Regions from separate parts of the Polaromonas sp. LjRoot131 genome, predicted to be linked through region 1. Evidence: predicted binding sites of a transcription regulator. Region 1 holds the regulator's gene; each other region holds the start of a gene.
The links. The regulator FliA, encoded in region 1, starts transcription of late flagellar genes. The targets are predictions, from matches to a motif close to CTAAAGTTTNNNNNNNNNNNGCCGNTA.
Positions count from the first base shown of each region.

Region 2: the regulator FliA is predicted to act here: its motif matches at 1,841-1,867, upstream of ACSQ27_RS21905 (FliC/FljB family flagellin).
Region 3: the regulator FliA is predicted to act here: its motif matches at 2,825-2,851, upstream of flgK (flagellar hook-associated protein FlgK).

Region 1 is NZ_CAXUPF020000009.1:35-5,164, forward strand. It holds partial or broken gene ACSQ27_RS24100 (MCP four helix bundle domain-containing protein) at 1-645, opposite strand, end outside; gene ACSQ27_RS24105 (chemotaxis protein CheW) at 679-1,176, opposite strand; gene ACSQ27_RS24110 (RNA polymerase sigma factor FliA) at 1,514-2,332, opposite strand; gene ACSQ27_RS24115 (MinD/ParA family protein) at 2,374-3,081, opposite strand; gene flhF (flagellar biosynthesis protein FlhF) at 3,092-5,130, opposite strand, start outside.
Region 2 is NZ_CAXUPF020000005.1:357,560-362,689, forward strand. It holds gene ACSQ27_RS21900 (flagellar protein FlaG) at 1-298, opposite strand, end outside; gene ACSQ27_RS21905 (FliC/FljB family flagellin) at 432-1,742, opposite strand; gene fliE (flagellar hook-basal body complex protein FliE) at 1,913-2,230, opposite strand; gene fliF (flagellar basal-body MS-ring/collar protein FliF) at 2,586-4,277, shown strand; gene fliG (flagellar motor switch protein FliG) at 4,267-5,130, shown strand, end outside.
Region 3 is NZ_CAXUPF020000005.1:376,010-381,139, forward strand. It holds gene flgL (flagellar hook-associated protein FlgL) at 1-687, opposite strand, end outside; gene flgK (flagellar hook-associated protein FlgK) at 756-2,747, opposite strand; partial or broken gene ACSQ27_RS22025 (methyl-accepting chemotaxis protein) at 3,105-3,308, opposite strand; gene ACSQ27_RS22030 (methyl-accepting chemotaxis protein) at 3,554-5,130, opposite strand, start outside.

The DNA.
Region 1 (5,130 bases):
GGTGATGCTGCGCACCAGCAGCCAGGCCAGCAGCACGCCCAGGCCCAGCGACAGCGCACTGCAGACCACCAGCACCAGGCTGGTCCTGGCGCGCAATTCCTCGCTGCGCTGCGCGGCTTCGTCCAGCGCCTTGCGTTCGGTGTCGACCATCTTCTGCACGCCGGCCAGGTAGTCGCGCGAGGTGGGCTCAAAACGTTCGGTGAAAATCCGGTTCGCGCCTTCGAGGTCGCCGGCCTGCTTGGCCTTGCTGACCTCCTCGCGCGCGGCCAGGTAGGTCTTGCGCAGTTCGCCCACCTTGTCGAAGAGCTGTTTCTTCTCGGGCGTGTCCATCTGCTGCTCGATGAATTTCTGCAGCTCGTTGGTGTCCTTGATCGAGGCCGCCGTGGCCGGCGCGAAGAAGGCGATCAGGCCCTGGTCGCTGCTCTTGGCGATGGCCGAAGCGCGCTGCACGCCCGAGGTGGTGTGGCGCAGCCAGTCGGCGCCTGCCCGCTCGGTCTTGACGTTCTGCTCGACCATGGCCTTGATCTCGCCGCCCAGCTGGCTGAGCTTGAGGACGGCGAGCACGCTGCTCGCCACAAACAGGGCGAGGATGATGCCGACCACGACGGCCAGGCGCTTGCCGATCGAAATATTGCCTAAAAACATGAAAAAAACTCCAGAACTGAAAGGGGGCGGCGCTCAGGCCGTGGCGGCAGCGTTGATCAAAGCCATGTCGCTGCTGGACATGAGCTTGTCGATGTCGACGAGGATGAGCATGCGTTCATCCAGCGTGCCCAGGCCGATGAGGTATTCGGTGTCCAGCAGCGCACCCATCTCGGGGGCAGGCCGCACCTGTTCAGGGCTCAGCGTGATCACGTCCGAGACGCTGTCCACCACCATGCCCATGACACGGCTGGCGATGTTCAGGATGATCACCACCGTGAACTGGTCATAACTCGGCGTGCCCAGGTTGAACTTGATGCGCATGTCCACGATGGGCACGATGATGCCGCGCAGGTTGACCACGCCCTTGATGTGTTCGGGCGCATTGGCGATGCGCGTGACGGTGTCGTAGCCGCGCAGCTCCTGCACTTTCTGGATGTCCACGCCGTACTCTTCCTGGCCCAGCGTGAAGGCCAGGAATTCCAGTGCCTTGGCGGCGGCCGGCGTGGGGGTGGGGTTGTTTGTTGCGTGCATGCGCGCTCCTTGGGCTCGATGGGGATGGCTGTGTATGTCTATCGACTGATGGCGGTGAAAACTTAAGTTCTGTTTTTTCCGACTTGGGCTTCGGGTAAAGGGTATCGGGTCATGGGGTTTGGAATAGGGGGATAAGCGGGGGTTTATGGGCTTATCTTCCGGGAAGCCGGGTGGATAAGCCGGTCTTGCTCCGGTGGGGGTGCTTCCTCTGTGCTCTCTTCTGAGTTCTGCTGGCCGGGGATTGCCCGGCAGCAACTCACTTTCTTTTGGCGAAGCAAAAGAAAGTGAGTTGCTGCCGGCAACCCCGGCCAACCGCCCTATGCAGAGGGCAGACGCGTCACGACATAGCCCTAGCAACCCGAGGGCGGGCGACCGCAGGCACCGCAGCAGGCTTGCGCGCCGCCGGCTCCAAGCCCAGCAGCGCGGCCAGGCTGGCGCGCAACCTGCTAATGGCCTGGCTGTGCAGCTGACAAACCCGCGACTGCGTCACATCCAGCACCGCGCCGATCTCACGCAAGGTCAGCTCTTCGTCGTAATACAGGCTCAGCAGCAGCTGCTCGCGCTCAGGCAGCTCGCCTATGGCCGCCACCAGCTGGCGCCGGAAGTCGCCCTGCAGCAGCTGCGTCAGCGGTTCCTCGGCCAGCACGCGGTCGCCGTGGTCCTGGCGGTCCAGGAAGTTGTTTTCGCGCTTCTCGCCGTCGCCGCGGTCGAAGTCCTCGTAATAGACGAGCTGGCAGCCGTGGATCTCATTGAGCAGCTGCTGGTAGGCCTCCAGCGGCAGCTCCAGTTCCTGGGCGATCTCGCGCTCATTGGGCGCGCGGCCCAGCTTCTGCTCCTGCGCGCGCACCGCCATGGAGACATTGCGCGAAGACTTGCGCAGGCCGCGCGACACCCAGTCGTTGGCGCGCAGCTCGTCGAGCATGGCGCCGCGTATGCGCTGGCTTGCGTAGGTCTCGAACTTCGCGCCCTGGTCGTCCTGGTATTTTTCGGCCGCGTCCAGCAGGCCCATCATGCCGACCTGGATCAGGTCGTCCAGCTCCACGCTGGCCGGCAGCCTGGCGATCAGCTGCAGCGCCAGCCTGCGCACCAGCGGCGCGTGCTGGGCCAGCAGCTCCGACGGGGCGGACTGGGCCAGCTTTCCCTGGGGGGTGTACATAGACATCGAGGATTCCTCCTGCTTCTTGAAGGGTCGGGGGATCAGGCCGCGGCCGGGGACATCCGGCGGGCGGGCACTTCGCCGGTCACGCCGGCCGCGACGGGCAGCACAGGCCCTGTGCGGTTTTCCGGCGGCGCGGGCCAGCGCAGCAGATCCCCTGCCAGCCGGTCCACGTCCAGCGCGGCCGGGCTACCTGGGAAGGCCTCGACCACACTCATGTTGAGCCAGCGCGCCTGCGCCAGTTGCACGTCCTCGCGTATGCAGCCGGCCGGCTCCAGCGCCAGCGCGAGGTAGCTCTTGGCGACACTGGCCAGGTTGGCCAGGATGCGATTGGCATCGTTTGCGCCCACCGCGTGGTTGACCAGCACGCGCATGCGCTGCAAGGCATGCGCCTGCTGCAGCCGCTTGATGCAGGCATAGGCGGCCGTGATGGCCTCGACCTGCGGCCGCAGCACCACCACCAGCTCGTCGGCCTGGGCGGCCAGCGGCGAGAGCAGGCCCTCGCCGTCCAGCCGCGCATCGACCAGCACCAGCCGGCCCTGCAGGCGCGCATAAGCGGCGGGCACACCGCCGCACTCGTCGATCACCTGCACGTCCTGGCCCAGCCGGGCCAGCGCCGCCGCCAAGTTCATCGTGACGCTGCTCACGCCCACACCGGGTGCGCCGCCGACAAAAGCCAGCAGCCGCCCCGGGCTGTTCGCCATCAGGCGCCTGAGCCCGTCGGCCTGGTCGGTCACCGGTTTTTTCACGACGTGGTCCTTAGCCTCGCGCCGCGGGCAGGGGCGCCGGCGAAGGCGCGACGCCTTCAGTCTCCAGCGCATCGAGCAAGACCAGCAGCTTGCCCAGTCCTTCGAACAGCACGGCGGCCGGCACCGGCCGGCCCGGCCGCACGGCGCGACCGGCCAGCTGCGCCAGCGCGCGCCGCGCCGTCTCGGCCCAGCCGTCCTGCAGGCCTTGCAGCAGGAACACCGTGGCGCAGGCCTGGCCGGCGATCAGCCGGCGCGCCGGCACGGCGGCTGCGTCCATCTGGCCGATGCCTTGGCCCAGCAGTTTGAAATAGGGTTCGGCGGCGCTGCGCCAGCTGGGCCACTGCGCCATGCGCCGCGCCGGGGCGCGCACGCCCTCGCCGGCCAGCACATAGCTGTGCGCCAGCAGCTTGCCGGTCACGGCATCGACCATGCGCCTGACCACACAGCGCAGCACCGGCAGGGGCGGTTGCGTGCCCGGCGCCATCTCGTCCAGCTCGGGCCGCAGGCTGATGCGCGCCTCCGCCACCGACATGAAGGCCGCCTTCTTGCGGTAGACCACCGGCAAGGCCGTGCCGAAGACCAGGCCCGCGGCCAGCCTGGCCAGAGTGCCGCGCGCGCCAGTGTCCGCATCGACGATGCGCAGCGCCGAACTGCCGGCCGCCGCCCAGGCGCGCCCTTCGTCCTTCCACTGCCGGATCAGCCGGGCGTCTGGCACACGCGCGAACAGGTGGACCACGGTTTTGTCGAGCGCGGGCTGCAGCGCCCAGCCGGCCGGCTGCTGCGCATCGGCGGGGCCTTGCAGCGGCGCCGCAAACACCTGGCCGGTGCGGTCGGACAGCAGCAGCGTGCTGGCGAGCGATTGCGGCGCTTCACACTCTTGAGAAGCCAGGCGCGCTTCACCCCCCACCGCCAGCACATAGTCGCCGCACAGCGCCGCGGCGTCGTCAATCGCCTGGAAGCTCAGCGCGCGCGACACGCGCTGCTCGCCCTGCTCCGCTGTTTCGCCGTCCGCGCCCGCGGGGGCAGCAAGCTGCCGCCACAGCGCGCGGGTTTGCTCAAAACCTATGCCGCCCTGCGACAGCGCCGCCGCATTGGCGGCCAGCTCCTGCGCGTTGTGCGTAAGGGCCTGGATCAGCTGCCGGCATTGCGCGCGCAGGCGCTCGCTGGCGGCTTCAGCCCTCGCCGCTTCCGCCGCCGCACGCTCTGCATCGCCGCCGTCCTCGGGTTTTTCTTCAAGGTCGGATTCGCCGGGCACAAACAGCGCGCTGCGGCTGCCGGCCTGAAACACGCTGTCGACCAGGGCCTTGCCGTCGGCCGGCACCAGGTGCTCGGGGACCTTCTGGCCGCTGGAGATGTAGTGCACCGGCAGCTGGTGGCGTATCGCCATGTCGATCAGCGCGCCGGGGTGCGTGGCCTCGTCGACCTTGGTGAAGATGCAACCCGCCAGGTCCCACTCGCCGCCAGGGCGTTCGCCATGGCGGTAGGCCTGCACGACTTCGTTGAGGGTGTCGCCGTGGCTGGAGGCATTGAGCAGCAGCAGTCGCTTGACCGGCCGGTTCGCGCCGCAGAGCATCGCGATCTGCCCGGCGACGGCGCGGTCGCGCTGGCTCATGCCCACGGTGTCTATCAGCACCATGTGTTTGTCGCGCAGGCCGGCCAGCACCCGGTCCAGGTCGGCCGCGTCCTTCACCGCGTACACCGCCACGCCCAAGATCTGGCCGTAGATGCGCAGCTGCTCGTAAGCGCCTATGCGGTAGCTGTCGGTGGTGACCAGGGCCAGCTTGTCGGCGCCGAAACGCATCACGCAGCGCGCGGCAAGCTTGGCGGTGGTGGTGGTCTTGCCCACGCCGGTCGGCCCCATCAGGGCGTACACGCCGCCCTCGTCGAGCAGCGCGCCCTCGTCTTCGAGCAGCGGCATGCGGCGCGCGAGCTCGGCCTTCGCATAGTCCATGCCGAGCGCGTGGCTCTGGCCCGTGGGCAGGTCCTGCAGGATGTCTTTCGCCAGGCGCGCGCTGAAGCCCGCACCCAGCAAGGTGCGCAGCAAATGGC
Region 2 (5,130 bases), on a different contig from region 1:
CCGAGGGCATCTGCCGGATCAGTTCGCCGCTCTCCACGTCAACCACCTTGACGATCATGGTGTCGGCTTCCTTGTCGAACTCGAACTGCACGCCGATGGCCGACATCCGCAGCGACTCGTTGATCTCGGCCAGCGCGCTGCGTTCGCGCTCGGGCGCGGCGGCGGCCTTGGTGTCGGCGGGGACTTCGCGGGCCGCGCCGGTACGGCCCGAAACGCCCGAAGGAGCGGAAGAGGCCGCCGGCGACGGCGCGGCATCGCGCCACGCGGCGGCGGTCACGGCATTTGCGGGAATCGTCATGCGGGCTCTCCTCGGAAAAATCGCTAGGCACTCCCGCCTGGCGTCAAGCGGGAGTGCCTAGCGCAGGCGGACGAAGCCGCCTGGCTTGCACAAAAACCAGGCACGCCTGCCGGAGCAGGCGTGCCGTGCGCGATTAACGCAGCAGGGACAGAACGCCCTGGGTCGTCTGGTTGGCCTGGGCCAGCACGGAGGTACCAGCCTGTTGCAGGATGTTGGCGCGCGTCATGTTGGACACTTCGGTCGCGTAGTCCGCGTCTTCGATGCGCGAGCGCGAGGAAGACAGGTTGGTCACCGTGGTGCCCAGGTTGGAGATCACCGAGTCAAAACGGTTTTGCACCGCACCCAGCGAACCGCGCAGGTCGTCGACCATCTTCAGCGCGGCGTCGATCTTCTTGAGCGCGTTGCCGGTGGCGGCGCCGGCGAACTCGGCCGTGGGCGTTGCGCCGCTCAGCACGATGTCGGTGCCGTCGGTGGTGTTGCTGGCGGCTGCGCCGGTGTCGGTCAGCGCGGCCTGGATGCCGGCCAGGCCGTAGTTCTTGCCCTGGATCGCCACGTAGGCGGTCACGGTGCCGGCGGCGTCGGTGCCGACCTTGACAGGCTGGGTTGCCAGGGTCACGGCGGCCGTGATGCCGTTGGAGGGATCGGTGAAGTCCACCGTGGCCGTGTTCAGTGCGACGGCGCCGGTGGCGGGAACCACGGAAGCCGCGTAGAAGTCGTCACCGCTCTTCACGACCCAGTTGGCCGTCGGGGCGCCGGCGGCGTTCAGCACGTTGTGCAGGGACAGGTCGGAAGCGCTGACCGTGGAGCCGGTGGCCGTGGTCAGTGCCGTGGCGACTGCGCTCAGGTCGGTGGCGACCGGTGCGCCGGCGCCTGGATCCACCGTGAGGTAGGCGGCGCTGACGTTCAGCGCGTTGCTGGCGACCGAGAAGCCGGTCATCTTCAGGCTGGCGGAGTCGATCTGCTTGAGGTTGATGTCGATGGTTTCGCCGTCGTTCGCGCCGACCTGGATGCTCAGCTTGTTGTTGGCGGCCAGCACTTTCACGCCGTTGAAGTCGGTCTGCGAAGAGGTGCGGTCGATTTCTTCGAGGCGCTGGGTGATTTCAGCCTGGATCGATGCCTTGTCGGCGACCGAGTTGGAACCGTTGGCCGATTGCACGGCCAGTTCGCGGATGCGCTGCAGGTTGCTGTTGATTTCGGTCAATGCGCCTTCAGTCGTCTGCGCCAGCGAGATGCCGTCGTTGGCATTGCGTTGCGCAACAGCCAGGCCCTTGATGTTGGACGTGAAGCGGTTGGCGATAGCCTGGCCGGCCGCGTCGTCCTTGGCGCTGTTGATGCGCAGGCCGGAGGACAGGCGCTGGATCGCGGTGTTCAGCGACGACTGCGACTTGTTGAGGTTGTTCTGCGTGAGCAGGGAAAGCGAGTTGGTGTTGATGACTTGGGCCATGAGGGACTCCTGAATTACATGAGGTTGTGGACTCCGGCTAACTTGCCGTCACGCTGGCCTTGCTGTCTTGACAGTCTGCAAGCCACCGTTGTCCAGGTTATCGGCCGGGCCCGGTCAAACCTTTAGCGGGTTGCGAAAAATAAATCCGCATCGCACGCCAACATCCCCCGTCAGGCCGGCATGTTCATGATTTCCTGGTAGGCCGCGACCACGCGGTTGCGCACCTGCAGGCCCATCTGGAAACCGATGTTGGCCTTCTGCATGTCGACCATCACGTCGTTGAGCGCCACGCCGGGCTTGCCGAGCTCGAAGGCCTCGGCCTGGCTGTAGGCGTGCTGCTGGCTGTCGCTGATGCGGTCCAGCGACTTCTTCAGCTCACCGGCGAAACCGCCGGAGGCGGCCTCGGGGCCGGTCGGCGCGGACATGGCCGACGACTGCGCCAGCACGCGCATTTGCTGGAGTACGGACTCAATGGATGTGATCGACATGGTGTTTTCCCGGCGCGTGTGCGCCCCTTGCTTGATGAACGGCTTGAAGCGTACCAGCGGGTGAATCGCGGCATCAGGCCAAAAGACGGCAAAAGCCCCGGCTATTCAGCGGATCGGGAAGGCCGGCCGGCTCTGACAATTCTTCACAAGGACCGGCCCCGTGCACCTCCATGCCCGCCATGCCGGTCGACTTTTTCGCCTTTGAATAAGACCTGTTGTATGCCAACTGTTGTTTCAGCCCCCACGCCCGGCCGCATGCGCCGCCAGCCTCCAGGCCAGCCCCGGCTCAACGCCGCGGTAGCCGGGTGAGCGCGTGAACTCCGCCGTGCTGGGCGCCGAGGCGGCCCCGTCCAGGATGCCGCCCTGGCTGGAGCAGCTGCGCGCCAACCCGCGCCTGCCCTTGATGATCGGCGCGTCCGCCGCGGTGGCCGCCATCGCGGCGCTGTGGCTCTGGAGCCGCGCACCCGACTACGGCGTGCTCTACAGCAACCTGTCCGACCGCGACGGCGGCGCCATCATCGCCTCGCTGCAGCAGATGAACATCCCCTACAAGTTCACCGAGGGCGGCGGCGCGCTGCTGGTGGCCGCCAACAAGGTGCCCGAGGCGCGCCTGCGCCTGGCTGCCCAGGGCCTGCCCAAGGGCGGCACCGTCGGCTTCGAACTGATGGACGCCCAGAAGTTCGGCACCAGCCAGTTCGCCGAACAGGTCAACTACCAGCGCGCGCTGGAAGGCGAGCTCGCGCGCTCCATCAATTCCATCTCCGCCGTTGAATCGGCGCGCGTGCACCTGGCGCTGCCCAAGCCCTCGCTGTTCGTGCGCGACCAGAAAAAACCCAGCGCCTCCGTGGTGCTGAGCCTGCACCGCGGCCGCAGCATCGACGAAGGCCAGGTCAGCGCCATCGTGCACCTGATCTCCAGCAGCGTGCCCGAACTCTCGGCCAAAAGCATCACCGTGGTCGACCAGGCCGGCAACCTGCTCTCGGCGGCCAATGCCGGCACGCGCGGCCTGGACGTCAGCCAGCTCAAGTACACACAAGAAATAGAGCAGGGCTACATCCGCCGCATCGAAGCCATCCTGCAGCCCATACTCGGCGCCGGCAATGTGCATGCGCAGGTCGCCGCCGACATCGACTTCTCCATCGTCGAGAATACCGACGAAAAATTCCGGCCCAACCAGGAACCCGGCACGGCCGCCATCCGCAGCCAGCAGTCCAGCGAATCCGGCCAGGGGGGCAACGGCCCGGCCACCGGCGTGCCCGGCGCGCTGACCAACCAGCCGCCGCCCGACCCGGTCGCTCCCATCACCGCACCGTCGCAGATCAAGCAAGCCAGCCCGCCCGGCGCGGCACCCGGCGCCCAGCTCAAGATGAGCGCCGAACTCGGCTCGGCCGGCGCGGCGGGCGCGGCCCCGCGCAGCGCCGGCGGCAATTCGCGCAAGGATGTCACCACCAACTACGAAGTCGATCGCTCCATACGCCACACCCAGCAAGGGGCCGGCGGCATCAAGCGCCTGTCGGTCGCGGTGGTCGTCAACTACCGCGGAAACGGCGCCGCCGCCGGCAAGCGCGCGGCACTGACGGCCGCCGAGCTCGAGCAGGTTCGCAACCTGGCGCGCCAGGCCATGGGCTTCAGCGCCGAACGCGGCGACTCGCTCAACGTCGTCAACAGCCTCTTCGCGGCCGACACCGAAACACCCGAGCTGCCGCTGTGGCGCCAGCCCGAGAACGTCGAGATCGCCAAGTCCTCCATCAAGTACCTGCTGCTCGGCCTGCTCGCCCTCTACCTGTGGCTGGCCGTGCTGCGGCCGCTGCTGCGCAAGCACCTGCAGCCGGCCTCGGCGGCGGGGCTGGCGGCGGGAACGGCGGGCCTGGACAGCGAACCCGCCGACGGCGAAACCGCCGAACAGCAGGCCCAGGCCCGCGAACAGCAGGAGCAGCGCAACCGGCGTCACCAGGCCAATCTGCAGTACGCGCAGGAGATGGCGGCCAAGGAGCCGGCCATGGTGGCCATGCTGATCAAACACTGGACGGAAAAAAATGGTGGATGAAGGTACGCGCAAAAGCGCCATTCTGTTGATGTCGCTCGGCGAGGCCGGCGCCGGCAGCGTGCTGCAGCACCTGCCGCAGCACGTGGTCCACACCCTGGGCCGGGCCATGGCCGGGCTGGCGCAGGTCAGGCGCGACGAGGTCGGCGAGGTGCTGCGCGAGTTCCGCGAGGAAACCGAGCAGTACTCGGCCACCCACGTCGATGCCGGCAGCTACCTGCGCGCCGTGCTCAACAAGGCCCTGGGCAACACCCGCGCGGCCGACCTGCTCGAAAGCATTTCCCAGCCCGACAGCTCGACCAGCGGCATAGACCGGCTGAACCAGCTCGAGGCCACCGAAGTCGTCGAGCTGATCCGCGACGAGCACCCGCAGATCATCGCCACGCTGCTGGTGCACCTGGACCGCGACAAGGCCGCCGACGTGCTGGAGCAATTGCCCGAGCGCGTGCGCCACGACGCCGTGCTGCGCGTGGCCACCTTCGGCGGCGTGCAGCCGGCCGCCCTCAAGGAATTGACCGACGTGCTCACCGACATGCTGTCCGGCGAGGGCGTGAAACGCAGCCGCCTGGGCGGCATACGCGCGGCCGCCGAGATCGTCAACATGATGAGCAGCGCGCAGGAGGAGAGTGTCATCAAGCACGTGCGCGAGCACGACGAGGCGCTGGCGCAGAAGATGATCGACGAGATGTTCCTGTTCGAGAACCTGCTCGAGCTCGAGGACCGCAGCGTGCAGCTGCTGCTCAAGGAAGTCGAGTCGGAGTCGCTCATCATCGCGCTCAAGGGTGCGCCGCTGGAACTGCGCGAGAAATTCCTCAAGAACATGTCGCAGCGCGCCGCCGAGATGCTGCGCGAGGAC
Region 3 (5,130 bases), on a different contig from region 1:
CGTGGTGAAGGTGATCACGAAGTCTTTGCCGTAGTTGGCGTTGGCAATGTCGACCACCGAGGTCGCGCTGAACACGCCGCTGCCGGTGTTGTTGGCCTGGGCGACGCTGACGTAACCCGCGCCGCCCTGCACGCTCTGGAAAATGCTGCGGCCATCGTCGCTGCCGGCCATCTGGCGCGACACGTCGACCTGCATCAGGCGCTGGCCCTGGTCGCCGGCGTAGAGGATGCTGCCGTCGGGCTGTTTCACAAACGGCGGGCTGCCGCTCTTGAAGCCGGCGAACAGGAACTGGCCGTTGCCGTCGTCGCTGTTGGCCAGGCCTTGCAATTGGTCAAACGCGCTTTGCAAGGTGGTGGCCAGCGTGCCGCGGTCGGCGTCGGTCATGGTGCCGTTGCCGGCCTCGACCAGCAGGCTTTTGATGTTCTGCAGCACGGTGGTCACGCTTTGCAGGGAATTCTCTTCCAGCGAAAGCATCTGCTCGGCCTGCTTGCGGCTGGTGGCGTACTGGGAGTTCAGCGCGATGGACTGCGAGACCGCGAGTGCGCGCGTGGCGCCCAGCGGGTCGTCCGAAGGCGCAAGGATTTTGGTCATGGCGCCGATCTGCTGCTGCACGCGCAGCAGGCTGCTTTGCTGCGAGCCCATGGCGCTCTGGCTTTGTTCGTAAAAAGACTGGGTGCTGATACGCATCATGAACTCCTGGTGGCGCTTGTAGGCTGCTTTGCTTGCTTGTGCTGTGCTTGTGAGTAAGTGAGCGCTTAGTGGCTGATGCCGAGGACTGCGTCGAACATCGTCGATGCGGTTTGGATGACCTTGGCATTGGCCTGGTACATCTGCTGGAACATCAGCAGGTTGGCGGTTTCCTCGTCCTGGTTGACGCCCGAGACCGACTGCTGGGCGCCGCGTATCTGCGTGGCCAGGCTGGTCTGCGCGGTGCCGGCGATCTGGATCTGCCTGGCCTTGTTGCCGACGCTGCTGACCAGCTGGGCATACGAATCGTTGAAGCTGGCCGTGCCGTTGCCCATGGTTTTTTTGTTCTGCAGCGCGCCCAGCAGCAAGGCGTTGCTGCCGTCGGAGACACCGCCGGTGTTCTTGTCCACGGTGAAGCTGTCGCCATTGGAAGGCGTGCCGCTGATGGTCAGGCTGATGCCGTTGAAGCTGAGGGTCGCGCCTGGCGTGTAGCTGACGGGTGAGCCGGGCGCATAGGGGCTGGCCGGGTCGGGCGTGCCGTCGGCGCGCGTCACGGTGACGGCCGCGCCCGCCGGGAAACCCGTGAGCTGGTTGGTGGTGCCGTCGTAAGTAAGCGTCACCTTCGCGGCCAGCGGCGTACCGGGGTAGGCCGCGTCGACCTTGCCGGCGCTGATCTTGCCGCTGCCCTGGTTGGCCGCCGTGTTGCCGGTGACGATGGGCGAGGCCGCCGCGATCTTGGCCGGGTCGGTCACCAGCACGTTAAGGTCGCGCGCGCCGCTGCGTGTCGGCTGGATCAAAAAGGAGTCGCCGGGCGCGCCGGCACCGCTGCCCAGCGTGAGCGTGACGCCGTCAAAAGTCGTGGTGTTCGCGGGCGCGGCGCCCGGGAAACCCGCGGTCATGGGGATGACCTGGTTGTCCGAGAGGCGGGTCAGCGTGTAGCTGGGGCCGGCGCCCACGTCGAGGCGGTAGTCGCTGGTGGTCAGCTGGTTGCTGTCGGAGAACGAAGGCGTCATCACCAGGTTGCCGGTGTTGCGGCTGTTCGCCACCAGGCTGGGGCTGGCCTGCGAGAAGAAGTTGCCGCCCAGCGCGCCGTTCAGGTCGACACCGAGCTTGTGCTGGGCGTTGAAGGCGTCCGACAAGGCAATCGCCATGCGGCCCAGCGCGTTCTGCGCGGGGGCCAGGGTTTCGTTGCGGAACTGCATCAGGCCGCCCAGCATGCCGGCGCTGCTGAGCATGCTGTCGGGCAGCTCGACGGCGCGGCCGGCCGCGTTCACCGCCGCGACGGCGATGCGGCTGGGGTCGGCGGCGGAGCGCACGGCCTCGAGTTTGGTGGCACTGTCGCCCAGCACCAGGGTCTGGCCGTTGCCGATGGTGATGTTGTACTGGCCGCCGTCCTGCACCACGAGCTTGGTGCCGACCAGCAGGCCCAGCTGGTTGACCAGCTGGTCGCGCTGGTCCAGCAGGTCGTTGGGGGCCTGGCCGCCCGAGGCGTTGCTGAACATCGCCACCTGCTTGTTCAGGTTGGCGATCTGCTCGGCATAGGTGTTGATCTGCGCCACGGTGCCGGAGATCTGGTCGTTGGTGGTGCTGTTCAAGCCGGTCAGGTACTGGTCCATGGAGCGGAACTGGTTGGCCGTGGCCTGGGCGGAGCTGATCAGCTGCTGGCGCGCGGCCGGGTCGGCCGGCGTGTTGGCGACAGCCTGGATGTTGGTGAACAGCGACTGCAGCTGGGGCGCCAAGCCGGCCTTCTGGTTGGCCAGCAGGTTGTCGATCTGGCTGATCTGCGTGTAGTAGGTCGTCAGCGACTGGTTCAGCGACTGCGCCTGGTTGAGCTGCGAGGCCAGGTAGGCGTCGTAGCTGCGCGTCACGTCGGCCACCTTGGCGCCGCTGCCGAAGAAACCGACACTCGCGCGGTAGGTGCCGCCGGCCGAAGCGATCTGCGCCGACTGCCGGCTGTAGCCCGGCGTGTTGACGTTGGCGGTGTTGTGGCCGGTGGTCACCAGCGCGGCCTGGGCCGCGTTGAGGCCGCTGAGCCCGGTGTAGAACATGTTATTGGACATAAGTCGGGTCTTTCACGGCGGCGGGTTGCGCCTGGGGAATGCGGGTGACGCTCACGGGCTGTCTATATATAGAGGGATAACGGCTGGGCCTGGGGAAACTTGAGGGTGAATCCTGATCAAATCCCCTCCTGCGCCCATTCCTTCCCCCATTCCCTCTCCCTCTGGGAGAGGGTTAGGGTGAGGGCTCCCCGATCTGGAGAATCGGTAGTGTTTGATACGCCGCCGGCCCTCACCCCCCGCCCTCTCCCAGAGGGAGAGGGAGCGAGAGAGAAATTACGCGGTCAGCGAACGTTGCCACCTTTTGGCGCGTTCTTCGAACTCGCGCCGGCGATCCTCATCAGCTTGCCCGGCCTTGTAAACCGAGTCGCCAATCAGTCCCTTGATTTCCTTGACCGCCGCCGCGCTGCGCTGGGCCAGGTGTTTGACTTCGGCGGCCACGGCGGCGAAACCGCGGCCCTGCTCGCCGGCACGGGCCGCTTCGGCGGCGGCGCTGTGGGCCAGGCTGCGTGTGCGCAGCGCGATGCCGTCGATCACGCCAATGATGTCGGCGATTTTTTCAGCGGGCAGGGGGCCCGGCCTGGCGGCCGCCGCCACACCGGGGTAGCCCAGCGTCAGAGGCAATTTTTCAACAGTCGATACCGGATGGCTTGTGGTCGCGTGCATGCGCACTCCTTGGAAATCAATGGTGTTGTCTGATGCAAGGCCATGCCCGCGGCACGCCTCGCCTCTGCTTATCGGCCGGTTCTGGCAAAACTTGAGCATTTGTTCACGCCACGCGGATTTTTTAAACTGCGTTTCTTCTGTGCTTAAAACGTTTCCCAGCTTCCGCCGCCGGCACCGGCACCGGCCGCCAGCGGGGGCGCGATGGCCTGGCGGGCCTGGGGCGGCTGTCTTGGTGTTGACGTCGGACGGACCGGGGTGGCGGGACGGCGCGGCGCGGGCACCTGCCCATCGCCTTCTTCGAGCTTGAACACGCTGACGGCTTCCGACAGGCCGGCGGCCTGCTCCTGCAGCGAGGACGCTGCCGCAGCGGCTTCTTCCACCAGGGCCGCATTCTGCTGCGTGACCTGGTCCATCTGGGTGATGGCCTGGTTGATCTGTTCGATGCCCGAGGTCTGTTCCTGGCTGGCCGCCGTGATCTCGGCCATGATGTCGGTCACCCTCTTCACGCTGTCGACGATCTCGTCCATGGTCTTGCCGGCCTCGGCAACCTGCTTGCTGCCCTCTTCGACCTTGTCGACCGAGTCGCCGATCAGGGTCTTGATCTCCTTGGCGGCGGCTGCGCTTCGTTGCGCCAGGTTGCGCACTTCTGCGGCCACCACGGCAAAGCCCCTGCCCTGCTCGCCGGCACGCGCGGCTTCGACAGCGGCATTGAGCGCCAGGATATTGGTCTGGAAAGCGATCCCGTCGATGACGCCGATGATGTCAACGATCTTCCTGGACGAAGCATTGATCGCGCCCATCGTTCCCACAACTTCCGCGACCACACTGCCGCCCTTGACGGCCACACTGGAAGCGGACACCGCCAGCTGGTTGGCCTGGCGGGCGTTGTCAGCGTTTTGCTTGACGGTGCCCGTGAGTTCTTCCATCGAGGCCGCCGTCTCTTCGAGCGAGCTCGCCTGCTGTTCGGTGCGCGAAGACAAATCATGGTTGCCGGCCGCGATCTCGCTGCTGGCCGTGGCGATGGTGCCGCTGGCCTGCCGGATCTCGCTGATGACGCGGGCCAGTTCCTGCTGCATCTTGTGGATGGCATACAGCAGGCTGCGGCTATCGCCCTTGCGCAGTTCCACCTGCACCGTCAGGTCGCCTTCGGCCACGCGGTCCACGATGGTCGCGGCATAAGCCGGCTCACCGCCAATCTGCAGGCCCAGCATGCGCGCCATGGCCACGCCCAGGCCCACGCTGGCGGCGATGCCGCCCAGCACCAGCACGACCATCATCAGGCGCGAGGCCTTGTAGGTGCCGGTCACATTCTCCATGCTGCCCCGGGCCAACTGGTCGGTATGCGCCACCAGCTTCTGCATCACTTCTTCCAGCGCGCGGGATTCCTTGACCAGGCTGGCGCTGTCGTCGGCCACGCGGCCGTCGTACTGCGAAGAGTCCATGGACTGCTTGAGCACCAGCGCCACAAACTCGGTCATCTGCTGCCTGAGGTGCGGCATCCTGGCTTCGTACTGCTGGTACAGCGACAGGCCTTTCTCATCGCCTTCGAGCAGGGGCTTGACCTCGGCCATGCGCTCTTCAATGCCCTGCAGGGCAGCCGCGATGTCTTTTTTGCCGGTGTTGCGCTCGCCGATGGACGAGGCCGCCTGCAGCGTCATCTGCGCGCGGCTGGCGTAGAGCAGGTGGATGTTGGCCTCCTGCACGCCCTTGAGCACCTGCA